Regions from separate parts of the Nocardiopsis gilva YIM 90087 genome, predicted to be linked through region 2. Evidence: predicted binding sites of a transcription regulator. Region 2 holds the regulator's gene; the other holds the start of a gene.
What was found. The regulator HrcA, encoded in region 2, represses chaperone genes, less so after heat shock. The targets are predictions, from matches to a motif close to TTGGCACTCTCNNNNNGAGAGTGCCAA.
Positions count from the first base shown of each region.

Region 1: a site for HrcA is predicted at 2,098-2,124, ahead of CDO52_RS06235 (FmdB family zinc ribbon protein). Genes of this name have one in related genera too.

Region 1 covers NZ_CP022753.1:1,304,484-1,319,141, forward strand. The annotation lists gene CDO52_RS06220 (D-alanyl-D-alanine carboxypeptidase family protein) at 1-141, shown strand, start outside; gene CDO52_RS06225 (MscL family protein) at 161-565, opposite strand; gene CDO52_RS06230 (SAF domain-containing protein) at 776-1,417, opposite strand; gene CDO52_RS06235 (FmdB family zinc ribbon protein) at 1,712-2,083, opposite strand; gene CDO52_RS06240 (5-formyltetrahydrofolate cyclo-ligase) at 2,252-2,803, opposite strand; gene galU (UTP--glucose-1-phosphate uridylyltransferase GalU) at 2,993-3,910, shown strand; gene glp (molybdotransferase-like divisome protein Glp) at 3,974-5,212, shown strand; gene moaC (cyclic pyranopterin monophosphate synthase MoaC) at 5,352-5,855, shown strand; gene CDO52_RS06260 (molybdopterin-binding protein) at 5,852-6,511, shown strand; gene CDO52_RS06265 (GNAT family N-acetyltransferase) at 6,578-7,219, shown strand; gene sepX (divisome protein SepX/GlpR) at 7,630-8,289, shown strand; tRNA gene CDO52_RS06275 (tRNA-Ala) at 8,354-8,427, shown strand; gene CDO52_RS06280 (UvrD-helicase domain-containing protein) at 8,675-12,061, shown strand; gene CDO52_RS06285 (hypothetical protein) at 12,724-12,963, shown strand; gene CDO52_RS06290 (endonuclease/exonuclease/phosphatase family protein) at 13,138-14,658, shown strand, end outside.
Region 2 covers NZ_CP022753.1:4,507,121-4,521,778, forward strand. The annotation lists gene ybeY (rRNA maturation RNase YbeY) at 1-141, opposite strand, end outside; gene CDO52_RS20240 (PhoH family protein) at 194-1,303, opposite strand; gene CDO52_RS20245 (histidine triad nucleotide-binding protein) at 1,489-1,845, opposite strand; gene CDO52_RS20250 (SigE family RNA polymerase sigma factor) at 2,250-2,783, shown strand; gene CDO52_RS20255 (hypothetical protein) at 2,780-3,559, shown strand; gene CDO52_RS20260 (16S rRNA (uracil(1498)-N(3))-methyltransferase) at 3,569-4,327, opposite strand; gene dnaJ (molecular chaperone DnaJ) at 4,349-5,497, opposite strand; gene hrcA (heat-inducible transcriptional repressor HrcA) at 5,498-6,511, opposite strand; gene CDO52_RS20275 (DUF3097 domain-containing protein) at 7,048-7,848, shown strand; gene CDO52_RS28875 (DUF4870 domain-containing protein) at 7,949-8,869, shown strand; gene CDO52_RS20285 (DUF4870 domain-containing protein) at 9,035-9,571, shown strand; gene rodA (rod shape-determining protein RodA) at 9,952-11,130, opposite strand; gene mrdA (penicillin-binding protein 2) at 11,219-13,315, opposite strand; gene mreD (rod shape-determining protein MreD) at 13,408-13,941, opposite strand; gene mreC (rod shape-determining protein MreC) at 13,941-14,658, opposite strand, start outside.

The sequences.
Region 1 (14,658 bases), 2.9 Mb from region 2:
GGGGTGCAGAACCAGGGCTCGGCCCCGTTCAACTGGCTGGAGCAGAACTCACAGCGGTTCGGCTGGTACCACCCGCAGTGGGCCTACTCGAGCCCGTTCGAGCCCTGGCACTGGGAGTACAAGGCCGCCAAGGGCAATTAGCGAGGCGCTCTGGAGGGTCTCACGCTGTCTCGGGCACGACCTCGCTGGTGCAGTGGGCGCACCGGGAGGCCTCGCGGTCGATGTTGCTGCGGCACTGCGGGCAGCTGCGCTGGGTGGCTTCCTCCTCCTTGTCGAAGCGGTCGATGAGCTTGGCGACCGGCAGGACCACGAAGAAGTACAGGATCGCGGCGGTGATCAGGAACGCGATGAGGGCGTCGATGAACGCCCCGTAGAGGAAGCGGCTGCCGTTGATCTCGAAGTACAGGTCACCGAACGTGGGGATCCCGCCGAAGATGCCGATGAGGGGAGTGATGAACCCTTCGGTGAAGGCGGTGATCAGGTCCGCGACGACGGCGCCGATGACCACGGCCACCGCCAGCTGTACGAGGTTGCCCTGCAGAAGGAACTTCTTGAATCCGTCCATGGGGGATGCTCCAGAACTGATCGCTGATTGACGGGTGCGGGCACCGGCCGCGACGGCGCCCGGACCGAAGGGGAATTCGGGGGACGCGCTCGCCGCGGGTGCCCACTGGGGGTTGTGTCGTGCGCCCGGTGGAGTCACACGGTCCACATGGGCCATGCTGCGCCACACTGGTAAAACGCCTGGCCAGGATCTACCGCCGAAGATTACGGGTCAACCTCGGATTGTTATGGACAGCCGCTCGGCAGCCGCCCGACCTGCCAGAACCCGTGCCTCCTCGTCGGTGACCGCCACCAGGATCAGGGCTCCCGCCTCTCCGGAACCCGAATCGGGTTCCTCTGGGACCGCGATGACCGGGCGGTCCATTACCACGCGTTCGGCGCTGCGGGCGGGGGCGACGTCGAGGTCGGCCACGGCCGCGGACGCCGCGGACAGGATGTCGACCCTGCTGCCCGGGCGCAGCAGCGCCACCGCGCCCGGATCGGCGACCCGGACCGGAGCGGCCACCATGTCCGCGCCGTACTCGCTGGCGGGAGGATCGGCGACCCGGGCGGCGGTGAGCACCTCGCCGCGCCGCATGGGGCCGGTGAGGCCGACCCCCACCGGCTCGGACCCCGGGCGCAGCGCATCGTCGGGCACCGCACGCGACGGCAGGGAGCGGACCGCGAGGTCGGCGGCGGCGAGGGGCGACTCCGCCGTGAGGTCACGGGCGGCGACGAGCACCTCGGTGGTCGGCGTCGGTGGCGGGCGGATGAGCAGCACCGCCCCGGCGAGCGCGACCACGGCGCACAGGGCACCAAGGGGCCGCCGTATACGGGCCAGCCGGACGATGAGGCGCGGCGTTCCGGTGAGCATGCCTGGGACGGTAGGCGACCGGCGGGGGAGGAGGTCGGCGGTGTCCACAGGGCGGGGACACGTGGCGGAGAGTGGGGTGGAGTGCTGTTCCCGATCGTCGGCTCCGGCGCCTTTCGGTCGCCTGACGAACCGCTGGCGTGACATGGCCATGGCGGCCGCCCGGCCGGGTGCGGTTGCGTCGAGATGGTTCGTCGATCAGCCGGATTTCGAGCGTGTGTGCCGGTGGCCGGGAAACACGAAAGACCGGGGTGATTCCCCGATGGGGAGCCCCGGTCCTTTGGGTGGCGTGCGTGCTTAGCTCGCGGCGGCAGCGGGCGCGCTGGACGTGCTCTCCGAGCCGCCCGAGGAGGACGAGGCGGAGGAGGACGATGAAGATGAAGAGGAGGATGTGGACGCGGCCCCGTCCGAGGACGAGGAGGACGATGCCGACTCGCTCGACGCGCCCTGGCCGTTGCCGGACTTGCCCGCCATCACCGAGCTGTCGGAGCTGGTCGCGCTGTCCGTGCGGTAGAAGCCGGAGCCCTTGAAGACGATGCCCACGGCCGAGTACACCTTGCGGAGCCGTCCCTCGCACTGCGGGCAGACGGTCAGCGAGTCGTCGCTGAACTTCTGCACGACCTCCATCCCGTGGTCGCACTCGGTGCATGCGTACTGGTACGTAGGCACTGTGGTCCTCCTTGTTGGCACTCTCGCCCACCGACTGCCAAATATTACGCTCTTGCACGGCAAAGCCGCGACATTGGTGGTGGAGTGCCGCTCCTGGTAGTAGGCCGATCCCTGTAACACGCCTCCGCCCCGCCCTGTTCCGCGTCGGCCCGCACCTGGCCGCCGGTCTCAGCAGTGCACCACCCCACGCTGCGGCGTCACGACCGCCCGCACCGGCCGATCGTGTGCCTCAGCGGGCACCGACTCCACGAACTCTGTGTCGTAAATCACCGCGAGAGTGAGCGTGTTCGGCCCGACGCGCGCCAGCGCCCTGTCGTAGCATCCGGCGCCCTTCCCGAGACGCCGCCCCGCGTGGTCCACCGCCAGCGCCGGGCAGACCACCGCCGCCGCCCTGCGCACCGCGTCCGGCCCGTAACGGTGCCCCGTCGGTTCGAGCAGCCCGTAACCGGCCGGGGCCAGGCTGTCCGGCCCGTCGTATGCGGCCCAGTCGAGGTCCCCACCGGGCAGGTAGATCGGCAGCAGGACATAGGTGCCCTGCTTCCACAGGGTCGTGATGAGCTTGCGCGTGTCGGGCTCGGTCCCCACGGAGTAGTAGAGCGCCACCGTTCCGCCCATGCTCAGCTCGGGCAGGGCGCTGACGGCGTCGCGGATCGCCGATCCCGCCTCGGCCCGCTGCGCCTCCGGCATCGCTCGCCGCGCCGCGGTGATCGTGCGCCGCATTTCCCGTTTCGTCTCGATGTCCATGGCACAGAAGTGTCGCAGCCCTGTGTCGGGAGGTGAGGGAGAGTCGAAAGTCAGGTGAACGTCTCCCCGCGCACCGACCGGACATAGCGCTCCTACCGGCGCCAATCACCTGGACGGGCAGGTCAGAGCACGCCCAGGAGGTCCCAGGCGTCGTACAGTGCCGACATGACTGATTCGCAAGCCGTCCGTCCCCCGGTGACGAAGGCCGTGGTGCCGGCCGCGGGTCTGGGGACCCGCTTCCTCCCCGCGACCAAAGCCACCCCCAAGGAGATGCTGCCGATCGTCGACAAACCGGCGATCCAATACGTCGTCGAGGAGGCCGTCGCCGCCGGTCTCCACGACGTCCTGATGATCACCGGCCGCAGCAAGCGCTCCATCGAGGACCACTTCGACCGCGCGTACGAGCTGGAGGAGGCGCTGCGTGCCAAGAACGACACCCAGCGGCTGAACTCCGTCCGCGAGTCGAGCGAGCTGGCCCAGATCCACTACGTCCGCCAGGGCGAACCGCGCGGCCTCGGGCACGCCGTGCTGTGCGCGGCGGCGCACGCCGGAGACGAGGCGTTCGCCGTGCTGCTGGGCGACGACATCATCGCGGGCCGCGAGGCGCTGCTCAAGCGGATGATCGAGGTGCACCAGACCCACGGCGGCAGCGTCATCGCGCTCATGGAGGTCGAACCGGAGCAGGTGTCGCTGTACGGCTGTGCCGCGATCGAGGCCACCGGCGAGGACGATGTCGTCGTCATCACCGACCTCGTCGAAAAGCCCCCGGCGGACCAGGCGCCGAGCCGCTGGGCGATCATCGGCCGCTACATCTGCGACCCGATGGTGTTCGACGTGCTGCGCGACACGCCCCCCGGCCGCGGCGGCGAGATCCAGCTGACCGACGCCCTGCGCGAGCTGGCCAAGCGCAAGCCCGAGGACGGCGGCCCCGTTCACGGCGTACTGTTCCGCGGACACCGCTACGACACCGGCAACAAGGTCGATTACCTTCGCACTGTGGTGGAATTCGCATGTGCCCGCCCCGACCTCGCCGCGGAGCTCCTGCCGTGGCTGCGCGAGTTCGTGGCGAAGCAGCGGAGCTGAGAGACAGCGGCCACCGCGGCATCAGCCGCGCGGCCGACCACGGCAACGGGTGAGGGAACGCCGATGAAGACCGTCGAAGAGCACATCTCCGATGTCCTGGACCTGGTTGAGCCGCTCGACCCCATCGAGCTGGACCTCCTGCGGGCACACGGCGGCGTGCTGGCCGAACCGGTGGCCTCACCGGTCTCGCTGCCGAGATTCGACAACTCCTCGATGGACGGCTACGCGGTGGTGGCGACCGACCTCGCTAGCGCATCGGAGCAGGACCCCGTCCAGCTCCCGGTGGTCGCGGACATCCCGGCCGGGGACCCCTCCGCCAACGCGATCCGCTCCGGGTACTGCGCGCGCATCATGACCGGGGCCCCAGTGCCCTCGGGGGCCACGGCGGTGGTGCCGGTGGAGTGGACCGACGGCGGTCAGGCCACCGTCGCCATCACCCGCTCCGTGCGTGAGGGCAACGCCATCCGCAGAGCGGGCGAGGACGTCGAGACGGGCACGACGGTGCTGCGCGGCGGGGTTCGCCTGGGCGCGGCCGAACTGGGGGTGCTCGCCGCCGTCGGCCGCAAGTCCGTGCGGGTCCACCCGCGCCCGCGCGTCGTCGTCCTGTCGACAGGGGAGGAGCTGGTGGAACCCGGGCGGCCGGTCGGACCGGGCCAGATCTGGGAGTCGAACAGCTTCATGCTGACCGCGGCCGCGCAGGACGCCGGCTGCACCGCCTACCGGCACGGCTTCATCGGCGACGACCCCGCCACCGTCCTGGACACCCTCGACGACGTCCTGCTCCAGGCCGACATCATCCTCACCACCGGCGGTGTCAGCATGGGCGCCTACGACGTGGTCAAGGAGGTGCTGTCGCGCTCGGGCACGGTCACGTTCGACAAGGTGGCCATGCAGCCCGGCATGCCGCAGGGGGTCGGGACCATCGGCGTATCCAAGACGCCGATCGTGACCCTCCCCGGCAACCCCGTCAGCGCCTTCGTGTCCTTCCAGCTCTTCGTCCTGCCCGCGCTGCGCCGGATGCGCGGCCTGCCGCCGGCGCCGCTGCCCACGGTGCGCGCCCGGCTCGCCCGGCAGGTAGCCTCCTCGCCCCGCGGACGCCGCTCCTACCTGCGCGCGATCCTGGAGTACGACCACGGAGGCGACGACAGCGTCGCCTTCACCGCCTTCCCGGCCGCGCGCCAGGGCTCCCACCAGCTGTCCGCCCTGGCGGAGACCAACGCCCTGGTCATCGTCCCGGAGCAGGTCACCGAACTTGCCGAGGGCAGTGTGGTCGAGGTCGTGAAGCTGCCCGAACTGGGCTGAGCCACCGCCCGCGCGAGCCCGTACGCGCCGAGCCGCCCGGCTCCTGCGGTGGCGGAGCGAGTGGGGGACCCGGTGCCCCGAGCCCGAAATGCGCAGGGCGGCGCTCCCTTCCACCGGTCCGCCGTCGTAGGGTCGTGCCATGTCCGAATCCCACGCTTCCGGCGCCCATGCGTCCGGAATGACCCATCTCGATGACTCCGGCGCGGCCCGCATGGTCGACGTCACGGCCAAGGAGGTCACCACGCGGACCGCCACGGCGACCGGCCGGGTACTGCTCTCGCCCGGGGCGGTCACCGCGCTGCGCAGCGGTGATGTGCCCAAAGGCGACGCGCTGGCCGTGGCCCGGCTGGCCGGGATCCAGGGGGCCAAGCGCACCCCGGACCTCGTTCCGCTGTGCCACCCGATCGCCGTGCACGGTGTCGACGTCGCCCTGGAAGTGTGCGACGACGGGGTGGAGATCAGCGCGACCGTCCGGACCGCCGACCGGACCGGTGTCGAGATGGAGGCGCTCACCAGCGTGATGACGGCCGCCTTGGGCCTGGTGGACATGGTCAAGGCACTGGACCCCGAAGCCGTCGTCACCGATGTGCGGGTGGAGGAGAAGACCGGCGGCAAGAGCGGGCACTGGCGGAGGTCGCGATGAGCGGACACGCCGCCCGGGAGGGTGCGGACAGGGCAGAGGGGGCGGATGCGGCCGCTCCGGTTCGCCGCGTGGCCGTCATCACCGCCTCCAACCGGGCCGCGGCCGGGGTCTACCCGGACCGATCCGGCCCGATCCTGGTGGAGGAGCTGGAGCGCGCCGGGTTCGCGGCCGAGGGGCCGTGGGTGGTGCCCGATGGCGCACCGGTCGCCGAGGCACTGCGGCGCGCCCTGGCCGAGGGCTACGACGCCGCGATCACCACCGGCGGCACCGGGCTGACCCCGGGGACGACACCCCGGAGGCCACCCGCCCGCTGCTGGTCCGCGAAATCCCGGGCATCCCGAGGCGCTGCGCTCGGCCGGGCGGGACAAGGGCGTTCCCACGGCACTGCTCTCCCGCGGCCTGGCGGGATCGCCGAGCGCGGCGGTCACCGCATGCTCGTGGTCAACCTTCCGGGCTCCGGCGGGGCGTGCGCGACGGCATGGAGGTGCTCCGGCCGGTCCTTGGACACGCCATCGACCAGATGCGCGGCGGCGACCACCCCGGACCTCCTAAGGCCGACACCAGCCCTCGCGCCTGTCCACGGCCCGGTATCACCCTTGGTGGTCAGACCACTATTCCGGTTTCCTACGGGTCCCTTTTGTCATCACATTGCTTGATCGCCGCCCACCTGCGGGGCGTGGTGGAATACTGGGCCTTGTCACCCCGGGATCGGAGGGACGGAAGTGAATCGGATCCGTGGCTGGCCGATCACCCTGGCCGAGGGGCCGGTCGGTCTGCGCCCTCTGCGGCTCCGCGATGCCGCGGCGCTGCGTGAGACGCGCGTGCGCAACGCCGAATGGCTTCGACCCTGGGAACCCACCCATCCCGAGATGCCGCTGCAGACCACCGGCATCACGCCGTACATCGCCATGCTCCAGGCCATCCGCAGGGAGGCCCGGAACGGCATCTCGATGCCGTGGGCCGTCACCTACGACGGGGTCTTCGTCGGCCAGCTGACGATCAGCGCGATCGTCTGGGGGTCGGCGCGCTCCGCTCAGGTGGGCTACTGGATCGACAGCGCCTACGCTGGGCGGGGAATCACCCCCACGGCGGTGGCGCTCGCGGTCGACCACGCGTTCTTCACGGTCGGCCTGCACCGGATCGAGGCCAACATCCGTCCGGAGAACCAGGCGAGCCGGCGCGTCGCCGAGAAGCTCGGTTTCCACGAGGAGGGCATCCGCAGGCGCCAGCTGCACATCGACGGTGCCTGGCGAGACCACATCTGCTACGCCTTGACGTGCGAAGACGTTCCCGGTGGACTGCTCGCCCGGTGGCGGCGCCGACGCCATGTCAGCGAAACCGGGCCGCCGCAGGAAGGGCGCTGAACCACCACTGACCGAAAACCAGGAGGAGGCCGTTTCCTCAGCTCATACCGCGTAACTCACGGTGGGGTCGCAACAACGGATGGTGTGATTGTCGGATTCCTACCGTCGATTCGCCCGCTGAGGAGACATCTGGGTACAAGGAAAGACTGTAATCTCACGACACTCCGGCCCGAATATTGCGCATTTACGGACACCGGGTCGTACGGTGCGGAACGTAGAGGCATCGACGATGCGGGCATACGTGCATAAGGCGCATGGGAGACGGCGGTTGGTGAGCGGTACTGCGAAAGCCGCAGACGGCGGATCGTGACCTCGGGTTGCCCCGTCGGTTCCCGTGAGGGTTTACGCACGGGCCGCCGCGTCGCCGGGTGTCAGAGAGTGTCCGGTGACCTGCGGTACGAGGAGGAGTGATGAGCAGCTCTCCCTTGTACCTCGCCATTGTCGTGGTCTGGCTCATCGTCCTCGTTCCGATGCTGATGCGCCGCGACGCCGCCGAGCCCACTTTCGGCACCGGCCGCCGGGCCGACGACGACACAGCCGAGGACGGTGCCGAGGACCCCGCCGACGAGAGCGTCGACGAGGACGGCGCTGGTGACCCCCTCGACGACCCCGACTCCCAGCGCACTCAGGTGCTCCGCTACGACGGAGGCGAGGCCGGCGACACGGCCGATCCGCGGCGGCCCGGTCCGCGCCCCCGTCCGCTGCCTGCCGTCCCCGGACGGGCCCGCGTCATCGCCCGCCGCAGGCGCCGCACCACCGGCCTGACCACCCTGTTCATCGCCACGGCCATCGCCGTGGCATCTGGCCTGGGGGCGTGGTGGGTTCTGGCCCCACCGGCCCTGTTGCTGGCGGGGCACGTGGCGCTTCTCCGGGAAGCCGCGAAGGCCGACGCCGAACGCCGCGTCGCCGAACTCCGCGAACACCGCCGCCGTGCCGCCCTCCGCGCCCGCCGGGCCCGCGAACAGGCCGCACGCGAGGCCGAGGTCGTCGACCTCTCCGACGTCGCCTCCCGCCGGGACCAGGTCTACGACCAGTACGCCGACGCCCACCTGCGCGCTGCGGGCGACTGACCCCACCGGCGGGTGACGCGTTCGAACCACCCCGAGGAAGCTGCTAAAGTCGTACACGTCTTGAGGGGCTGTAGCGCAGTCCGGTAGCGCACCTCGTTCGCATCGAGGGGGTCAGGGGTTCAAATCCCCTCAGCTCCACCTCAGAAAAAGGCCGATTCCCGAAACGGGAGTCGGCCTTTTTTCGCTGGGTACAGCAGTGCGGTACTGCGATGGGGTGACGTGGGTGCCGTCGGCGCCGCTGAGGCGCCTCTCGGCTCTCCGGGTGGCCATCCCCGGGGCGTTGGGTCATCGTCGTCACACAAGGCCGGGCATACCACCGCCATTCGCGGTCAATGAAGTCCATTCACATCTCATCGGGCATTCGGGGTGTGGGAAGATTCCACGCGTGCGCTTCCATGCCGATCTGCATATCCACTCGAAGTACTCCAGGGCCTGCAGCAAGGACGCCGACCTGGAACATCTGACCTGGTGGGCGCGGCGTAAGGGCATCGCGGTCGTCGGGACCGGGGACTTCACCCACCCGGCGTGGTTCGCCCATCTGCGGGAGAGCCTCGTGCCCGCCGAGCCGGGGTTGTTCCGCTTGCGGGACGACCTGGACCGGGACATCGTTCGCAAGCTGCCGCCGAACATGGCCGCGGCGCCGGTGCGGTTCATGCTGTCCGTGGAGATCTCCACCATCTACAAGCGCGGCGAGCGCACGCGCAAGATCCACCACCTCATCTACATGCCCGACTTCGAGGCGGCCGCGGAGTTCAACCGCAGGCTCGGGCGGATCGGGAATCTCGGCTCCGATGGCCGCCCGATCATCGGGTTGGACTCCCGCGACCTGCTGGAGATCACCCTGGAGAGCGGCGCCGGCTCGTACCTGGTGCCCGCGCACGTCTGGACGCCGTGGTTCGCCGTCCTCGGGTCGAAGGCCGGGTTCGACGCGATCGAGGACTGCTACCTCGACCTCTCCGACCACATCTTCGCGCTGGAGACCGGGCTGTCCAGCGACCCCGCCATGAACTGGCGGATCTCCGGGCTGGACCGCTACCGGCTGGTGAGCAACTCCGACGCGCACTCGCCGCCCATGCTCGGCCGCGAGACCACGGTGCTCGACACCGAGCTCGACTACTTCGCCATCCGGCGCGCCCTGGAGACCGGTGCCGGGCACGAGGGAAGCGTCGAGTTCTTCCCCGAGGAGGGCAAGTACCACGTCGACGGGCACCGCAAGTGCGAGGTCCGCATGGAACCGCGCGAGACGCGCGAGCGCGGCACGGCCTGCCCCGTGTGCGGAAAGCCCGTCACGGTGGGCGTGCTGAGCCGGGTGGAGGAGCTGGCCGACCGGCCGGCGGGCGCCCGGCCCGAGGGGGCGGCCGATTTTCGCAGCCTCGTCCCGCTGCCCGAGGTCATGGGCGAGATCCTCAGCGTGGGACCCAAGAGCAAGAAGGTCCGCGGCGAGATCGACACGCTCACCGCCGCGCTCGGTCCCGAGCTGGCGATCCTCGAAACCGTGCCGACCGACGACATCGAGCGCCACTCGCCGCTCCTCGCCGAGGCCGTGGGCCGCCTGCGGCGCGGAGAGGTGATCCGCGAGGCCGGATACGACGGCGAATACGGGGTGATCCGGCTCTTCGAGCCCGACGAGCTCAAGCGAGCGAGCACCGCCGCGGTCCCCTCCCTCTTCGACGACCTCCCCTTCGACACGGGCGGCGCGGCGCCCGAGCCGCAGTCCACACGGCGCGAACCGGCGGCCGAGCCACCGTCCGATGCGGCCAGCGAAGGCAAGGCACGCTCCGGGCCGACGGCGCCGTCGGATGAGGGGAAGGCGGGGGACGCGGCTCCTGAGGCCCCCGCGACCGAACGCGGGTCCGCCTCCTCCGGCGCTGCGGAGTCCCCGGCACCCGGTCCCGAGCGGAGCGACGGCGCGACGCCGCCCGACGCCGGCGCGGCCAACGGAGACCAGCCGCCGAGGGAGGCCCCGGAGCCGCCCGATCACCCCGGCGCGTCCCTGCTCGACGGGCTCGACCCCGACCAGCGGGCCGCCGCCGAGGTCACGGACGGACCGGTGCTCATCATCGCCGGTCCCGGGACCGGGAAAACCCGCACCGTCACGCACCGCCTCGCCCACCTCGTGGCCGAGCGCGGCGTGGACCCGGAGCACTGCCTGGCGATCACGTTCACCCGCCGCGCCGCCGAGGAGATGGCGGAGCGGCTCACCGCGCTCGCACCCGAGCACGCGCCGCGCCTGACCATCGCCACCTTCCACTCCCTCGGCCTGCGCATGCTGCGCGAGCTGCACGACCGTGCGGGGCTCACCTCGTCCTTCGGCATCGCCGACCAGGCCCGTCAGCTGGAGCTGGCCACGGAGGCGGCCGGTGACGAGAAGACGGCGCGGCGCCTGCTCGGCGCGCGCTCCCGGCGACGCGGAGCCGATGAGGGGATGCCTCCGGAGCTCGCCGATGCCACGGACCGCTATACCAAGGCGCTCCGCCAGCGCGACCTCGTGGACTTCGACGACCTCATCGCGCTCCCCGTCGAGCTGCTGGAGTCCGACGCCGAGTTGGCCGCCGCCTACCGCGACCGCTTCCGGTGGATCTCGGTCGACGAGTACCAGGACGTCGACGACCGGCAGTACCGGCTGCTGCGCCTGCTCGCGCCCGCCGACGGCAACCTCACCGCGATCGGCGACCCCGACCAGGCCATCTACCGGTTCCGCGGCGCGGACGTCGGCTTCTTCCTCCGCTTCCGGGAGGACTTCCCGAGCGCCCGCGCGGTGCAGCTCACGCGCAACTACCGGTCCAGCGCGAACATCCTGACCGCCTCCCTCCAGGCGATCAGCCCGACGACCCTGGTACCCGAGCGCGAGCTGCGGCCGATGGGCGATCACGGAGACGCGGACACAGACGCAGCCCGGGTCGGGGTGCACTCCGCCGCCAACGAGCGGGCCGAGGCGTCGTCCGTCGCGCGCACGATCGAGCTGCTGCTGGGCGGCGCGTCGTTCCACTCGTTCGACAGCGGACGGATCACCACCGACGAGACCCACGGGCTGGGCTTCTCCGACTTCGCCGTCCTGTACCGGACCGACCGCCAGGCCAACGCCGTGATGGAGGGGCTGACCCGTGCCGGGCTGCCCTTCCAGAAGCGGTCGCATGACCGGATCACCGATCGGCCGGGGGTGCGGCCGATCCTCGCCGAGCTGGCGTTCGCCCCGACGGCGGGCGCGGCATCGGTGGTGGCCTCCGTCACGGAGCGCCTGCTGCGCGCCGCCGACACCGTCATCGAGCGGATCCCGCACGCGGAGCGGGAGGAGGCGGCCGTGGACATCCACACCGCCGTCGACCTGCTCAAGCCGCGGGCCGAGGAGTGCGGTGCCGACATGGCGCGGTTCCGCGACGAGCTGGCGCTCGGCGTCGAGGTGGACACCTGGGATCCGCGCGCCGACCGCGTCTCGCTCCTGACGCTGCACGCCGCCAAGGGCCTGGAGTTCCCCGTGGTGTTCGTCGTGGGGTGCGAGGACGGCCTGCTCCCGCTGCGCTGGCCGGGGGCCGCGCCCGGCGAGGACGACGAGGAGGAGGTGCGCGAGGAGCGTCGGCTGCTGTTCGTCGGCATGACCCGCGCCCAGCGCCACCTGTTCCTGAGTCACGCCGCCGAACGCGCGCGCCAGGGGAGTACCCGGCCAAGCGCCCGGTCCCCGTTCCTCGCCGACGTCGACACCAGTGTCTGCGAGAGCGTCGGCGAGGCCGCCGCGCGCCGCAAGCAGCGCGACACCCAGCTGCGCCTGCTGTAGGCATAGGGCTGGCCGTGGCCGTCGCCCCGCGGAGGTGCGGTCGCCGACCTGGCGCGAACTCCGGCATTACCGACTTTTGGCCATAATTTACCTAGTTGGCGCCTGCGCAATCCGGGCCGAAGCGCGCCGTAAGAATCAATACCGCCGCATGAGGGTCTAAGGACCCTTAATATGGTGAGTGCTTGACCGTAACCTGGGGTGCGCGAGGCGTCGGGGCCGCGTGTGCTCCGAGTGGCTCGCCGCGCAGCCCGGCGTCTGAGGTAGTGACTTTTCCGGATATTTGGCGCTCTTTAGCCGCTGTCATGGGCTAGGTTTCCTGAGTCCGGGGAATTTCGCTGGTGGAGGCGTGAAATTCGACCGCGGCCGAGTCGGCTCCGGAGGCGGGGAGGCGCGGGTCAACCGCGCTTTTCGCTCTCCGGAATGGATGCCGCCCCCATCTCCGTACATCGAATGCCGTGTCCTCGCAGGTTCATGCGGTGTCAATGGTGCCTGGATGTGTCATCGGCACGGTCCGCCACCTGCGGCGTTCAGGTTGAATTTCACACTATGACAGAGAATGTCAAAGAACGCCGTTAATATTTGCATCCGGGGCTTGTGTCTGGTGTGCCCGATAGGTCATCTTATTGGACGGGGATGGACGAAGTTCGAGCGAAAGGTGCGCTGTGCTCAAGAAGATCTGTGCGGTGGCGGCGATCTCGGCCGCTGCCGTTATGGGGACGTCTTTCCCTGCTGCTGCGGACGACACGGCCGTAACGCAGAACCCCGGATGGGGTGCGCTCGCCGGGTGGAGCTGGTGGGCCGCGACGGCCGAAACCACGACCGAAACCGCGAAGTCCATCGTGGACTGGATGGAGATCGACGAACTGTTCGATGGCTCCGGAGGATGGAGCTGGTGGGCCTAGTCGGCGCCACCGCGGCGCCGATGGCCGACAGGGGCCGGTCCCGGAATCGTCCGGGGCCGGCCCCGTCGCATGTGCGGCCCTAGGTGCGCAGAATCCCCGCGATTGCGACAATCGAGGCATCCGTTGCACCACCTTCACGCTGCATCCCCCGAGTAGTTACCCGGTAGTACGACGATGAGGGCACCCCCACACGATTTGGAGGAGAGGGTGGCTCTCTCACACACGCGCCCGCTCATCTCGGCGGCCGCGGCCACGGCGCTCACCTTCGGCGCCGTACTCATCCCCGCGTCCCCGGCCGCCGCGGAGACCCCGCGCGTCCACGCGGTCCAGGGCCTGACACGCCTGTCCCCCTACGCCGGGCAGGACGTCGCCGACGTTCCCGGCGTCGTCACCGCGGTCAACCGGTTCGGTTCGGCCCGCGGCTTCTGGTTCCAGGACCCGGACGGTGACGGCGACCCGCGCACCAGCGAGGCCCTGTTCGTGTTCACCGGCTCCACAACGCCCGACGTCGACCCCGGCGACGACGTCCGGGTCAGCGGCACCGTCACGGAGTACAGCCCCGGCGACGGACTGCAGACCATCACCCAGCTCACCGACGCCGACTGGACCGTGGTCGACACCGACGCCGAGGTCCCGGCGGCCGTCGTTCTCGACTCCGACACGATCCCCGACACCTACGCCCCCGACCACGAGGGGGACATCAGCCATCTGGAGCTGCGTCCCGACGAATCCGCTCTGGACTTCTGGGAAGCCCACGAGCACATGGTGGTGCGGGTCGACGACGCGCCCGTGGTTGGACCCACCGACCGCTACAACGCGCTGTGGGTGACCACCAAGGAGAACCAGAACCGCAGTCCCCGCGGCGGCACCGTCTACGGCGGCTACGACGACCCCAACAGCGGGCGGCTCAAGATCGAGTCGCTGATCCCGTTCGCCGAGCGGCCCTTCCCGAAGGCCGACGTCGGTGACGAGCTGGCCGGCATCACCGAGGGCCCGCTCTACTACAGGCGGTTCGGCGGCTACCTGCTGAAGGCCACCACGCTGGGGCGGCACGTGGACAACGAGCTGCCGCGCGGCGTCGCCGACGACCACCGGGACTGGGAGCTGTCGGCCGCCACCTACAACGTGGAGAACCTCTCCGCGACCGACGCACAGGAGAAGTTCGACGGGCTGGCCCAGGGCGTCGCCGTGAACCTGGGTTCTCCCGACATCGTGGCGCTGGAGGAGATCCAGGACAACAACGGCACCGTCAACGACGGCACGGTGGCGGCCGACCGGACGCTCGACCGCTTCGTCGCCGCTATCAAGGACGCCGGCGGACCCGCCTACGAGTGGCGGCAGGTCAGCCCCGAGGACGGCGCCGACGGCGGGCAGCCCGGCGGCAACATCCGCAACGCCTTCCTGGTCAACCCGGCACGGGTCGCCTTCGTCGACCGCGACGGAGGCGACGCGACCACCCCCGTCGAGGTCGTCGAAGGCCCTGACGGCCGCGCCCGGCTCAGCGCCTCGCCCGGCCGGATCTCCCCGGGGGACGACGCCTGGCAGCGCAGCCGCAAGCCCCTCGTCGGCGAGTTCGTGTTCGAAGGGCGGCCCGTCTTCATCGTCACGAACCACTTCGCGTCCAAGCGCGGCGATCAGGCGCTGCACGGCATCCACCAGCCGCCCGAGCGCACCTCCGAGATCCAGCGGCACGAC
Region 2 (14,658 bases):
CATGGGGCCCTCGTCGACGAGGACGATGGACAGCTCCGCGAGCGGGTGCACCCGCATCGCGTCGAGGGCGTAGCGGGCCAGCCGGGCCAGCCGCTCCTCGTCCGCGGGGACGCCGGACTCGTTCGCGACGTCGATACTCATTGTTCAGCGCGCCTTATCTGTTCGTGGGCCCTACGGGGTCGCCCGCGGGGGGTCATCCGGCGCCGCCGGTGGTGCCGTCGGAGTCGGGCGCAGGGTCCGAGCCGCGCGCGCCCGCCGACGGGGTGCCCGAGCGGGTGCCGGAACGGCCCTTGCGATGGCTGTTGCCCTGCTGGTCGGTCTGCCGGTTGCTCTGCTCATAGTCATACCGCCCATAGGCGTCGACGATCGCGCTCACGAGCTTGTGTCGCACCACGTCGTTGCTGTCGAGCCAGCAGAAGTCGATGTCGTTGAGACCGTCCAGGATCTTCGCGATGGTGCGCAGGCCGCTGGACGTCCCGCCGGGCAGGTCGACCTGGGTGACGTCACCGGTGACCACGATCTTCGAGCCGAAGCCGAGCCGGGTCAGGAACATCTTCATCTGCTCGGGCGAGGTGTTCTGGGCCTCGTCGAGGATGATGAAGGAGTCGTTGAGGGTCCGGCCCCGCATGTAGGCCAGCGGTGCCACCTCGATGGTCCCCGAGTCCATCAGCTTGGGGATCGAATCGGGGTCCAGCATGTCGTGCAGGGCGTCGTAGAGCGGCCGCAGATACGGGTCGATCTTCTCGTAGAGCGTGCCGGGCAGGAAGCCCAGCCGCTCTCCGGCCTCGACCGCGGGGCGCGTGAGGATGATCCGGTTGACCTGCTTGTTCTGCAGCGCCTTGACCGCCTTGGCCATCGCCAGGTAGGTCTTGCCGGTCCCGGCCGGGCCGATACCGAAGACGATCGTGTGCTTGTCGATGGAGTCGACGTAGCGCTTCTGGTTGAGCGTCTTGGGGCGGATCGTGCGGCCGCGCGCCGAGAGGATGTTCATCGTCAGCACGTCCGCGGGGCGCTCGCCGCTCGCGGAGCGGAGCATGGCCAGCGTCCGGTCGACGGCGTCGGGGGTGAGGTGGGCGCCGTTCTTGGCGAGCTCGATAAGTTCTTCGATCAAGCGCACGGCCATCGCGGTCTCTTCGGGGCTGCCGCTGATGGTGATCTCGTTGCCCCGGACGTGGATGTCGCTCTCGAAGGAGCGCTCGACCGTCCGGAGGAGTTCGTCGCCGGATCCCAGCAGGTTGACCATGGTGTGCTCTTCGGGCACCACGATCTTGACCTGGGTGCTGTGTTGTGTTGACTCGACCATGGTGTGGCCTTGCGGCCGTCTCGCCCCTACCTCTCGCGTCCGTCGGCATCATGGTGACTCAGGGGCTCCGACTGAGAGGCGATGCGACCACTCACGCTCAGTGGCGTGATCGCAGAGGTCCCAGCGAAGGCTGCCGTCGATTGAATTCTATCAACGGCGCCACCTCGGGCCCGCGAGCCGCAGGCCTACCCGGGCGGCCACTCCAGACCGCGGCCCCCCAGCAGGTGTCCGTGCACGTGGAAGACGGTCTGCCCGGCTCCGGCGCCGGTGTTGAAGACCAGCCGGTAGCCGCTCTCGGCGATGCCCTCGACCACGGCCACCTCGTGCGCCTCGCGGGCGATCTCGTCCATCAGGCCGAGGTCCGCCCGGCCGACCGCCCCGGCGTCGGGGTAGTGGTCCCGCGGGACCATCAGCACGTGGGTGGGCGCCTGCGGGTTGATGTCACGGATGGCGACCGTGCGCTCGCCTTCCCGCACCATCTCAGCGGGCACCTCTCCCGCGACGATCTTGCAGAACAGGCAGTCGGGTGCGGTCCTGGCCACCGGCCCTCCCTCGTTGTCTCCTCTACGGCCAAGCAAATGTCCACCCCGCACTCTAGCGAGGACTGCGGCCGGACGCGTGCTCCCGCCCGCCCTCAGCGGCGATGCCGAGGCCCGGCCCGCTGGCCGGAGGCGGGCGGGGCCGGATGTGGCGCCGGTTCCCGCCCCCAGGGCCGACCGAAGAGGGCTATTCTGTTGCTTCGCGTGACTTCGCCCACGCCGCGCCGGTTTTGCTATGGTCGCTTCGCTCACGGACGGTGACGGCGCGGCGAATCGCGCCCGAAGGGAACCGATGACCCCTCCCGGCACACAACAGGGTCGGACAACACAATCAGGTGAGAAGAACCGGCATGCCCTTTCGTAAACCCGGCGACAAGGGCGCGCGTCCAACGGACGTGACAGAAACGATGGTCGCGGGAGCCTCCGCAGCGGCGGTGACATCGGTCGGATGGGATGCCGACCAAGCGGTGACTCAGCTGTACAGCGAGCACTATCGGCCCCTGGTCCGTTTGGCCGTCCTCCTCGTTCGCGATCACGCGACCGCCGAAGAAGTCGTCCAAGACGCATTCGTCGCCATGCACGGCGCTTGGCGCCGGTTGCGGGACCCGAGCAAGGCGCTGTCCTATCTGCGCCAGTCCGTGGTCAACCGCGCCCGGTCGGTGCTGCGGCACCGGGCCGTCGTCGAGAAGCACGCGCCCAAGGCGCTCCCCGACGCCCCCAGTGCCGAGCATGGTGCCCTCGGTGAGCTGGAACGCGCGGCGGTGATCGAGGCGCTGCGCCGACTGCCCACCCGCCAGCGCGAAGCTATCGTGCTCCGGTATTACGGTGATCTCTCAGAGGCACAGATCGCCGACGCCATGGGCATCAGCCGGGGTGCGGTGAAGAGCCATACCGCGCGGGGCATCGCCGCGCTCCGCACGGTTCTGGAGCAGACGACATGACCGATCCATACGACGAGGGCATCGATGAGCGCCTGAGCGCCATCCTGCGCGCCGAGGCCGACTCCGTCATGCCCTCTCCCGAGGGGCTGGAGAAGATCCGCGCCCGCACCGAGCAGCGCCGGGTGTGGTCGACCTTCGGTCTGCCCTGGATCCGCCCGGTCCTGGCCGTGGGCGCGGCGGCACTCATCGCCGGGTCCGTTCTGATCGGCACCCCGCAGGTGCGCGACCAGCTCCTGCCGTCGTCGCTCACCTCGCCGACCGGTCCGAGCGACATCACGCGCGAGAGAGACAGCGGCGACCGGGCCGCCGGAGAGCTGGACGGACCGGTCGCATCGGACTCCGGGACGCGCGGGCAGAACCCGGAGCAGAGCCCGTCCCCGACCGATCCCGAGGCAGGGGACGCCTCGCCCGGCGACGGTGCGTCCGGCGACGGTGCGGCCACGGCGGCCGCCTGCCCGCCCGGCCGCACCCCCAGCGGACGGCCGTCCAAGGAGGCCGACAAGGGCGACGGCTCCGACGACACGGACGGCGGCCAGGCGTCGGGCGGAGACCACGACGGGACCGACTGCGTTCCGACCCAGGACCCCGAGAACCCCGACGACACCGGGGGAAACGACCCCGATGGCACCGATACCGGCGGCGACAACGGGGACCAGGGCTCGGGCGGTGAGGACGGCACCGACGGCGCCACGCCCTCGCCCGGTACCAACACCGGCGATACCAACGACGCCTCCGGCGAGACGCCGGTCCCGGCGACCGGCACCCCGGAGATGTAGCCGGACGGGCTACCAGCGGCCGCTGCGGGCCTGCAGAACGGCGAGCGCGGCGACGCCCGCGGTGGAGGTGCGCAGCACGGTCGGCCCGAGGAGCGCACGCACGGCGCCGGCCTCCTCGAAGGCCCGCAGTTCCGCGTCGGTGAACCCGCCCTCGGGGCCCACCACCACGACGATGCCGCCCGCCGGAGCGTCCCCCGCCGCCGCGCCGCTCTCGGGGAGCTTGAGCGCGGACAGCCGCTCGTCGGTGTCCTCGTGCAGGACGATGCCCAGGTCGACGGTGGCGAGCAGGGCGGCGACGTCGCGGGTGGCGGCCAGATCAGCGACCTCCGGGATCCGGCTGCGCCGGGCCTGCTTGGCCGCCTCGCGGGCCGTGGCCCGCCACTTGGCCAGCGACTTGGCGGCGCGCTCGGCCTTCCAGCGGGTCACGCAGCGCTCGGCTGACCACGGCACGATCGCGTCGACCCCGGCCTCGGTCATGACCTCGACGGACAGCTCGCCGCGGTCGCCCTTGGGCAGCGCCTGCACGACCGTGATGGCCGGGCTGGGCCGCGGCTCGACGCGGCGCTCCCGCACGGCGCAGACCACGGAGTCCTTGCCGACGTCGGTGACCACGCAGCGCGCCCGCGTCCCCGCACCGTCGACGAGATCCACGGTCTCGCCGACGGTGATACGGCGGACCACGGCCGCGTGCCGCCCCTCGGGCCCGGACAGCAGCACGCGGTCCTGATCGAGCTCACCCGCCCCGGCCAGGAAAACCGGAGGTGTCAACGCAATCCCCTTGTTTCCCTGTTACCTGGCGCCGAACGCGTCACGCAGCTTGGAGAACAGGCCGCTGTGGCCCGGACTGAACTTGCCCGGCGGCTTGTCCTCGCCGCGCAGCTCGGCGAACTTGCGCAGCATCGCCTCCTGCTCCTCGTCGAGCTTGGCCGGCGTCTCCACGTCGACCTGGATCATCAGGTCGCCGCGTCCGCTGCCGTCGAGCCGCTTGCTGCCCCGGCCGGCCAGCGTCATGACGTGCCCGGAGTTGGTGCCGGGCCGCAGGTCGATCTCCTCGGTGCCGTCCAGGGTCTCGAAGGTGAACGAGGCGCCGAGGGCCGCGGCCGTCATGGGGACGGTGATCGTGCAGTGGAGGTCGTCGCCGCGCCGCTCGAAGATGGGGTGCGGACGCTGCACGATCTCCAGGAAGATGTCGCCGCGCGGGCCGCCGTTGGGGCCGACCTCGCCCTCGCCGGCGAGCTGGATCTGGGTGCCGTCCTCGACACCGGCCGGGATCTGCACCTTGCGGGTGACCTTCTCGCGGACACGGCCCTCGCCCGAGCAGTCGGCGCACGGGTCGGTGATCACACTGCCCTGGCCCGAGCACTGCGGGCAGGGGCGGGTGGTCATGACCTGGCCCAGGAAGGAGCGCGCGACCTGGGAGACCTCACCACGCCCGTGGCACATGTCACAGGTGCGGCGGTGGCTGCCCTTGGCCGTCCCCTCGCCCTGACAGGTGTCGCACAGGACGGCGGTGGGGAATGTCACGTCCTTGGTGACACCGAAGGCCGCCTCGGAGAGGTCGAGCTCGACGCGCACCTTGATGCTGCGCCCGCGGCGCACCCGGTCGCGCGGGCCGCGCCCGCCGCCGGGCTGCCCGCCGCCGAAGAAGGCGTTCATGATGTCGTCGAACGGGAAGCCCGTCGCGCCGAAGCCGCCGGCTCCGGCACCGGCGCCGCCACCGGGCGCGAACGGGTCGGCGCCCATGTCGAACATGCGCCGCTTGCTGTCGTCGGAGAGGACCTCGTAGGCCTGCGTCACTTCCTTGAAGCGCTCCTGGGTGGCCGGGTCGGGGTTGACGTCCGGGTGCAGCTCACGGGCGAGTCGGCGGTAAGCCTTCTTGATCTCGTCCTTGGACGCGTCCCGGCGCACACCGAGGATCTCGTAATAGTCGTTCGCCACTTACTGCCCCGCCAAAATCGTGCCTACGTACCGAGCCACAGCGCGTACCGCTCCCATCGTTCCGGGGTAATCCATGCGTGTCGGACCGACCACACCGAGCTTGGCCAGCGAGTGATCACCGATGCCGTAACCAGCGGAGACGATCGAGGTCGATCTGAAGCCCTCATGGGAGTTCTCTTCGCCGATGCGTACCGTGAGCGAGGAGGGGTCCCCCGCCTCACCAAGCAAACGGATGAGGACCACGTTCTCTTCCAGCGCTTCGAGTACCTCCCGAAGGCTAGCCGAGAAATCCATCGCGGCGAGATTCGCTGTTCCCGCCAGGACGATCTTCTCCTCGCGGCTTTCCACGAGGCTTTCCAGCAGGACCGACAGCACCGACGCCGCCATCCGCCGCTCGTCCGAGGGAACGAGCGTCGGCACATCGGCCAGGGCGGGCGGCACGTCGGTCAGCCACTTGCCGACCAGCAGCCGGTTGAGCAGAGTCCGGAGGTTCTCGACGCTGTCGTCGTCGACCCAGTCGAGGTGGTCGATCACCCGCTGCTCCACCCGTCCGGTGTCGGTGATCAACACCATCATCACCCGCTGCGGCCCCAGCGGCACGAGCTCGACGTGCTGCACGGCCGAACGGGTCAGGGACGGGTACTGGACGATCGCCACCTGCCGGGTCAGCTGCGCGAGCAGCCGCACCGTGCGGGTCACGATCTCGTCGAGGTCGACCGCACCGCCGAGGAACGTCTCGATCGCCCTCCGCTCCGCAGCGGACAGGGGCTTGACGGTGGACAGTCGGTCGACGAAGAGGCGGTAGCCCTTGTCCGTGGGGATGCGGCCGGCGCTTGTGTGCGGCTGGGTGATGTACCCCTCTTCTTCGAGAGCCACCATCTCATTGCGGATCGTCGCCGGTGAGACACCGAGGGTGTGCCGATCCGACAAGGCCTTCGATCCCACGGGCTCCTTCGTGGACACGTAGTCCTCGACGATGGCACGCAGAACCGCGAGTTTCCGGTCGTCGAGCACGCGCTCACCTCCTGGCACTCCGTGGTCTTGAGTGCTAATTCTATCCTCCATCGCAAGGTCGTTCCGGGATCGGACCGGCGGCCCGCCCCCGTCCGGGCTAAGCCGCCCCCGCGACAGCGCCCGCGATCAGGGGCGTCCGCGCCGGGGTGGCCGCCGCCACCGGGATGGCTGGAGGGGCTCCGGTCTTCAGGCGCGGGAATCCGGCTCCCTACGTATGCGGGGCAGGAAACGTCGTTCCGCCCCGGCGGAACGACGTCAGGTAATAGGATGCTCGCGTCAGGTACCGCCGGACGGGCGGGAACGGAGCCGTCAGGCTCGAAAGCCTGTGGAGACCTTGGTAAGACCACCCGAAGCGGCGGCTCTGGTCGCTGAAGCAGGAACCCACCGAGACCCGCAGAGGCGGGTGGCAGGGATCCCGGGCCTGCAGGCCCGGGAGGACGTCAATACAATCCGGGGCCGTGTGCATCCACTCACCCAACAGCAGCGAGACCGGTTCCGGACGGCGGCCCAACGGCGACCGCTACGGCGGCGACGTCCTGGCGGGCGACTGGCGCCGCCCCCGCAAGGGCAGGGTCGCCGAAGTCCCCATCGAGCGCGACCTGGTGGTGGAGTCCGCCGACGAGCGGTTCTGCGGAGCCGTGGTCGATTGGGACAAGACCACCGTCACTCTGGAGGACCGGCACGGCGGGCGGCGCGTGTTCGACCTCACCCCGGCCGCCTTCCTGGTCGACGGTGAACCCGTCACGCTCGTGCGCCCGGCGGCCGCACCGCGCGGGCCGGCGCGCAGCGCCTCCGGCTCGATCGCGGTCCAGCACGCGCGCTCCCAGGTGGCCAAGGAGAGCCGGATCTATGTGGAGGGTGTCCACGACGCCGAGCTCGTGGAGCAGGTGTGGGGCCACGACCTGCGCGTGGAGGGCGTGGTCGTGGAGTACCTGGAGGGGGTCGACCACCTCCCCGAGGTCGTGCGCGACTTCGCCCCGGGGCCGCGTCGGCGGCTCGGGGTCCTGGTGGACCACCTCGTGCCGGGCTCCAAGGAGAGCCGGATCGCCGCCGAGGTGGCCTCGCCGCACGTCCTGGTCACGGGCCATCCCTTTGTCGACGTCTGGCAGGCGGTGAAGCCGTCCGCCGTGGGCATCGACGCCTGGCCGCAGGTGCCGCGCGGCGTCCCGTGGAAGGAGGGGGTGCTGCGCGCTCTGGGCAGCCGGGAGGAGCCCGGGGAGGCCTGGCGGCGCATCCTAGGATCGGTACGGTCGTATGCCGATCTGGAACCAGAACTACTCGGGCGCGTCGAAGAACTGATCGACTTCGTTACCGCCCCGTACGTGGTGGAAGACTAGGGTCGCCTGAGAACCGACCGCGAGCACGCCTCGCGGTGCCCCCAATCCCGGGCGGTCGGACGTGACGATCGGCCCAACGCAAGCGGCATACCCAAGGGACATGATGAGCGAGACCCCGCCCAACGGACCACAGCCCCAGGACCGTCCGGCCGACGGCCAACCGGAGCCCGGCCCCACCCCTCCCGACGCGCAACCGGGTGCGGGGCAGGCGGGGACCGGTGGGCAGCCCGGGTACGGCGATCAGCCCCAGCCCCCGCAGCAGCCCGACTACGCCCAGCCGTACCAGCAGCAGCCCCCGCCGGGCTATGGGCAGCCGCAGCCGGGGTACGCCCAGCCCAGCGGCGGGCAGCAGCCCTACCCCGGGTACGGTCAGCAGCCCTACCCGCCGCAGCAGCCCCAGCAGCCCGGCTACGGGCCGCCGCCCCAGCAGCCTCCTCAGCCCCCGCAGGGCTACGAGCAGCAGCCGGGCTACGCCCAGCCGAGTGGCGGACAGCAGCCTCCGCAGGGCTTCGAGCAGCCGCAGCCCGGGTACGGCCAACCGCCCTACCCGCCGCAGCAGCCCCAGCAGCCCGCCTTCGGGCAGCCGCCCCAGCCGGGGATGGGCTACGAGCAGCAGCAGTTCCCGCAGCAGGGCTTCCAACCGCAGCAGGGGTACGGGCAGCAGGGCGCCGCCGACGACACCACGTGGGCGATGATCGCGCACCTGTCCGGCATCATCATGGCCTGCCTCGGCTGGCTGCCCGCGCTGATCGTCTTCCAGGTGAAGAAGACCCACTCGGCCTATGTCCGGCACCACGCGAGTGAGGCGCTCAACTTCCAGCTGACGCTGCTTATCCCCTACGCGCTGTCGTGGATCGTGTTCCTCGGCCTCGGGGTCTTCTACCCCGACCAGTCGTGGATCGGCTCCGTGCTGATCGCGGTGTTCTGGGCGGTGGCCATCCTGTTCGGGGTGCTGGGCTCCCTCGGCGCCAACAAGGGCGCCTGGTACCGCTACCCCGTGGTGATCCGGCTGGTGAAGTAGGGGTCCGATGCGTCCCTGTGGGCGGTCCGGAACCGGGCCGCCCACAGGGACGTCCCATCGGTGGAAGGGACCCCGTCCTCGCACGTCCCGTCGGCACCGGCGCTACGGTGGCGGAACGCGGACGTGTGACATCGACCGGTGCGGTCGGCAGAAATCGAGGAGATCATGAGCAACCCGTATCCGCCCGGCCCGCCGTACGACGGGCAGAACACCCCCTACAACCATCCCGGTGGGTACTCTCCCCCGCCCGGCGGTGACCCGGGCTACGGCCCTCCGCAGGGCGCTCCGGGTATGGGGCAGCAGCCCTATCCGCAGCAGTACCCGCAGCAGCCCTACGGCGGCCAGTACCAGCAGCCCTATCCGCAGCAGCCCGGCGGGCCGGCCAACTCCGACGACCGCACCATGGCGCTGCTCGCCCACCTCGGTGGCCTCTTCCTGGGCTTCCTTGTACCGCTCGTGCTCTACCTGGTGAAGAAGGACGAATCGCCGTTCGTCCGGCACCACGCCGCCCAGGCGCTCAACTTCCAGATCCTGGTGTTCATCGGCTACTTCGTCTCGGGACTGCTGATGATGGTCTTCATCGGCTTCCTCACCTTCGTCGCGGTCTGGATCGCCTCGATCATCATGGGGATCAAGGCGGCCATGGCCGCGAACAACGGCGAGTCGTACTCCTACCCGGTCAGCATCCCGGCCGTGAACTGACCGAGGTCGCTGCGCCTCCGGAAGAGGGCGGGCGGCCCGGGGCCGCCCGCCCTCTTCCGGTCCGGCGTCAGTGCTGTCTGCTGCGCTCACGCTCCTCCCTCGCTCCACCGCCGAAGCGAACCGGCCTTCGACGATCGGCATCGACGCCTACGCTCGCTCGATCACGTTCGCGTCGGTACTTCCCCCGCGCTCACGCTCCTCCCTCGCTCCACCGCCGAAGCCACCCGGCCTACGGCAAACAGCATCGACGCCTACGCTCGCTCGATCACGTTCGCGTCGGTACTTCCCCCGCGCTCACGCTCCTCCCTCGCTCCACCGCCGAAGCCACCCGGCCTACGGCAAACAGCATCGACGCCTACGCTCGCTCGATCACGTTCGCGTCAGTCGAAGCCGCGGTCGCGCGCGTGGATGCTGACCACCAACCCGATCGCGATGAGGTGGGCGACGGTGGCGGTGCCGCCGTAGGACACGAAGGGCAGCGGCAGTCCGGTGACCGGTGCGACGCCCAGGGTCATCCCGATGTTGATGAAGCTCTGGAAGACGAACCAGGTGGCCACACCGACGCAGACGAGACGCGCGTAGGGCTGGGAGCACCCCGCGGCCACCCGCAGGATGCGCTGGATGATCAGCGTCAGCAGGCCGATGACCGCTATGCCGCCGATGAATCCCAGCTCCTCGGCGGCCACCGTAAAGATGAAGTCCGTGTGCTGCTCGGGCACGAACCGCCCACTGGTCTGCTGCCCCTGGAACAGGCCGGTGCCGTTGAACCCGCCCGACCCGATGGCGATGATCGCCTGGTTGGCGTTGTACCCGGCGCCCTGCGGGTCGGCACTGGGGTCGATCATGGTGGCGACACGGTCCAGTTGGTAGGGCTTGAGCAGTTCGAACCACCACATGCTGAACGCGGCGAGGGCGCCGCAGAACAGCAGTCCCACGACCCACCGCAGCGGCGCCCCCGACAGCGTGAGCATGCCGAGGAAGATGGCGCCCATGACCAGGTCGGTGCCGAGGTCGGGCTGGAGCGCGATGAGGGCCAGCGGGACCGACAGCGCGATCAGGCTGATAACCACGTCGCGGGTGGTGGGGGCGTACTCGCCGTCGCGGGGCTCGCCGAGCAGCATGGCGATGGCGAGGAGCAGCCCGATCTTGGCGAACTCACTGGGCTGGGCCTGGATCCCGAAGATGACGATCCACCCTTGGGAGCCGTTGATGGTCTCACCCAGCGGGGTGAGGACCACCACCAGGCCGATCAGGGAGACCACGTACACGATCGGGGCGTAGGCGCGCGGCGTGCGGTAGTCGACCGCGGCGACCAGCAGGCACAGCACCGCCCCCACGGCGACGTGGAGGAGCTGGCGCTCCACATACCCGAGCGCGCCCCCCGGGTCGCGCGGGTCGTAGGTCGAGGCGCCGACCAGGAGCACGCCGATCGCGGAGAGCGCCAGGACGGCCCCCAGCAGGACCCAGTCGAAGCGGCGCGGTCGCCCCGCGGCGATGAGGCCGCCGACCCGTCCGCTCAGGCTCGGGTGGGGCAGGTGCGGGCTACTGTAGGGAATCATCGCGTGTCCTGCCGCTCCTGGCCGGTGTGGTGCGCCGTTCGCTGTCCTGCCGCCATCGGTTGCTTCCCGGTCCCCCGATCCCGCACGGTCACTCGCCCGCCGCGGCGATGATCCCGTCGGGGCGGATCTCGGGCAGCTCCGAGGGAGGCTTCCCGCCGGGAAGCGCGGGTTCGACCTTCTTCGTGCCCTTCTTGCCGTCCTTCTCGGCGCCGCCCTCGGACGGGGCGAAGCCGTAGATCCCCTCGTAGATCTCCCGAGCGATGGGCGCGGAGGTGGTGCCGCCGGTGCCGCCCTGGGAGACCAGCACGGCCACAGCGAACTGCGGGTCGTCGGCCGGAGCGTAGGAGGCGAACCAGGAGGTCGTCTCCTTCCCGACGATGGTGGCCGACCCGGTCTTGCCCGCGATGGACACCTTGTCCTGCGGGAAGCCGTTGAAGGCGCCCGCCGCCGTTCCCTTCTTGGGCACCTGGGTCAGGGCCTTCTGGAGGTACTTCAGCGTCCGGTCGTCGATGTCGAGCTCACCGGCCTTCTTCGGCGGGATCTCCTTGGTCTGCTTGCCGTCGGCGGAGACGAACGCCTTGCCCACCCGCGGTTCGTACTGCGTGCCGTCGTTGGCGACGGCGGCGTAGGCGTTGGCCAGCTGCAGTGGGGTGACCAGCACGTCGCCCTGCCCGATGGCGAAGTTCACCGCCTCACCCGCGCGCCACTGGTAGCCGATCTCGCAGTGTTCCCTGGCCAGCTTCTTGAGGTAGGCGGCGCGCGACGCGTCCTCGACCTCCGGGTAGCCCGTTTTCGCCCGTTTGCATTTCTGCTCGCGCGTGGCCTCCCAGAAATCGCGCTTCCACTGCCGGTCGGGGATGCGGCCGGCGCTCTCGTTGGGCAGGTCGATGCCGGTGGGCGCGTCGAAGCCGAAGTCGCGCGCCGTATTGGCCATGACCTCCTTGGGGTTCTTCGCCGGCGTGACCCCGCCGTCCTCCTTCCACATGTCGTAGCCGAACTTGTAGAAGACGGTGTTGCAGGAGACCACGATCGCGCGGTGCAGGCTGATGCTGCCGTGCCCCCGGCCGGCGTAGTTGCTGAAGGACTGGTTGCCGACACTGATGGAGCCCGGGCAGGAGTAGGTGCCGTCCAGTGAGGAGCCGTTGTTCACCGCGGCCGACAGCGAGGAGACCTTGAAGGTCGAGCCCGGCGGGTACTGGCCCTGCAGCGCCCGCGATATCAGCGGTTCGCCGGCGTCCTTGCTCAGCATCCTGTCGTAGTCGTCCTGGTCGATGCCGCCGTTCCACACCTCGGGGTCGTAGGTCGGCATGCTCGCCATGGCGACCACCCCGCCGTTGCGGACGTTGAGCACCACGGCCGCAGCCGAGTCGGCCACATACCCCCGGCCGAGGCCGCGGGCGCGCTTCATGCCCCGCTTCAGCGCCTTCTCGGTGACGGCCTGGACCCGCTCGTCGAGGTGCGTCACCAGGTGCATGCCGGGCTCGGGCGGCTTCTCGTCCAACACGCCGATGATGCGGCCCTTGCTGTTCACTCCGAGGGTGCGCACCCCGGCGTTGCCGCGCAGCTGCGCGTCGTACTGCGCCTCCAGTCCGTCGCGGCCGACCTGGTCCACACCGCTGAACTGGACGCGCAGCTCCTCGCGCGCCTCCAGCTCCTCCTGGGTGACCGGCTGGAGGTAGCCGAGCACCTGCGCGGCGCGCTCACCGTGGGGGTACTCGCGGACGGCGTGCTGCTGCGCGGTGATGCCGGGGAAGTCCTCCTGGCGCTCCAGAATCTGCAGCGCGACCTTGGCGTCGACGCCCTCGGCCAGCGTCACCGGCTGGTAGGGCGACCCCGGCCAGCAGGGGCGGCTCACCTCCGGGCCGCACAGCCGGATGCGCTGCCGCAGCTCCTTCTCCGGCACGTCCAGGACCTGGGCCACCTTGCGCAGGACCGCCGTCCCGTTGTCCTCTTGGGCGTGCAGCGCGTGGTAGTCGGCGGAGACGACGAGCTCGGTGCGGTTGCGCACGAGGGGGCGGCCGGAGGAGTCCAGGATCTGCCCCCGGGTGGCCGGGACGATGAGCTTCTGGGAGTGGTTGGCCACCGCGAGGTCGCGGTAGTGCTCGTTCATCGGCACCTGGAGGTACCACATTCGTCCGACCAGCACCGCGAACAGGGAGTACACCAGTACCTGGGCGACGAGCATGGTGATGGCGCCGGGCGGACGGCGCGGGGCATAGCTCGACGGGGGCCGTCGCTTGCGGAGGTGCCAGCCCCTCCAGCTCTTCCAGCGGCGTCTCATCGGCGCAGACTCCCAGCTGCCCACGGCGCTCCGGCGATGGAGGCGAAGTCGTCACGGGACAGGTAGCGCATGATCCGACCGACGGGCAGCATCACCAGGGGGCTCACCAGCATGGTCATGGCCACGCTGAGCAGGACGGCGGAGGCGGCGCCGGCGAGCGAGACACGGGGGTCGCCGATCAGGAGCCCGATGAGGGAGAACCCGGTCGCCACCCCGAAGGCCGTGAGAGCGGCCACCGGGTAGGGGCGCATGCCGAAGGACGGCGCGTATCCGACGAGGTACCCGGCGAGGCAGAGCACGAACGCGTAGCGGCCCAGCTCGTGATCGGCCGGGGGGAGCACGTCCACGGCCAGCCCGGCCGTGAAGCCGATCACCGCGCCCGTCATCGGGGTGGTGGCCAGGGCGACCGCCACCACCGTGAGCACCACCAGGTCCGGGCCGATACCCCACGGCAGCGGCAGCCGGTTCACGACCGCGGTCTGCGCCAGTACCGCGGTGATCAGGAGCAGGGTCGTCACTAGCGGCTTCATCACGCCTCCCCCGATGAGCCCGATGAGATCGCCTCCGGCGGGCGCATGGCCGCGTTGCGCCGCTCCTCGGGCTCCGGTGGGAGCACCGAGTCGCGCGGGTCCTTCTCCGGCCCCGCGACGACCACGCCGACGATGTCCAGCGCGGCGACGTCCGCGGCCGGGTCGACGTCCGCGATGCGGCTGAGAGCGCCCGGTGTGTCGCGCACGTTGGTGACCGTCCCGATGGGAACGCCCGGAACATAGGGAGCGCCGTCGTGCGATCCCAGGGTGACGATCCTGTCCCCCTCTTGGACCTGCGCGTCGGCGTCCATCAGCTCGAATCTGAGCGGAACGCTATCGCCGATGCTCCGCGAGCCGCCCTCGGCCACGCCGATTCTCTGGGATCCTTCGAGGCGTGCCCCGACGGCCGAGGAGGCGTCGGTGAGCAGCAGGACCGTGGACGTGTCCTTTCCCGCGCGGGTCACGCGTCCGACCAGGCCGTCGCCGTTGAGCACGGTCATGTCGGAGTGGACGCCGTCGCGGGTTCCGACGTCGATCGTCACGGCCGACGCCAGGCCGCGGGACGTCACCTGGGTCACCGCCTGCGCCGGGACGATCTCATAGCGGCCGCGACCGGACAGGCCGAGCAGCCGCTCCAGGTCCTGGGCCCGGCGGTCATCGCGTTCCCGGTCGTCCAGGCGTGCGGACAGCTCGGCGTTCTCGGCCTCCAACTCGGCG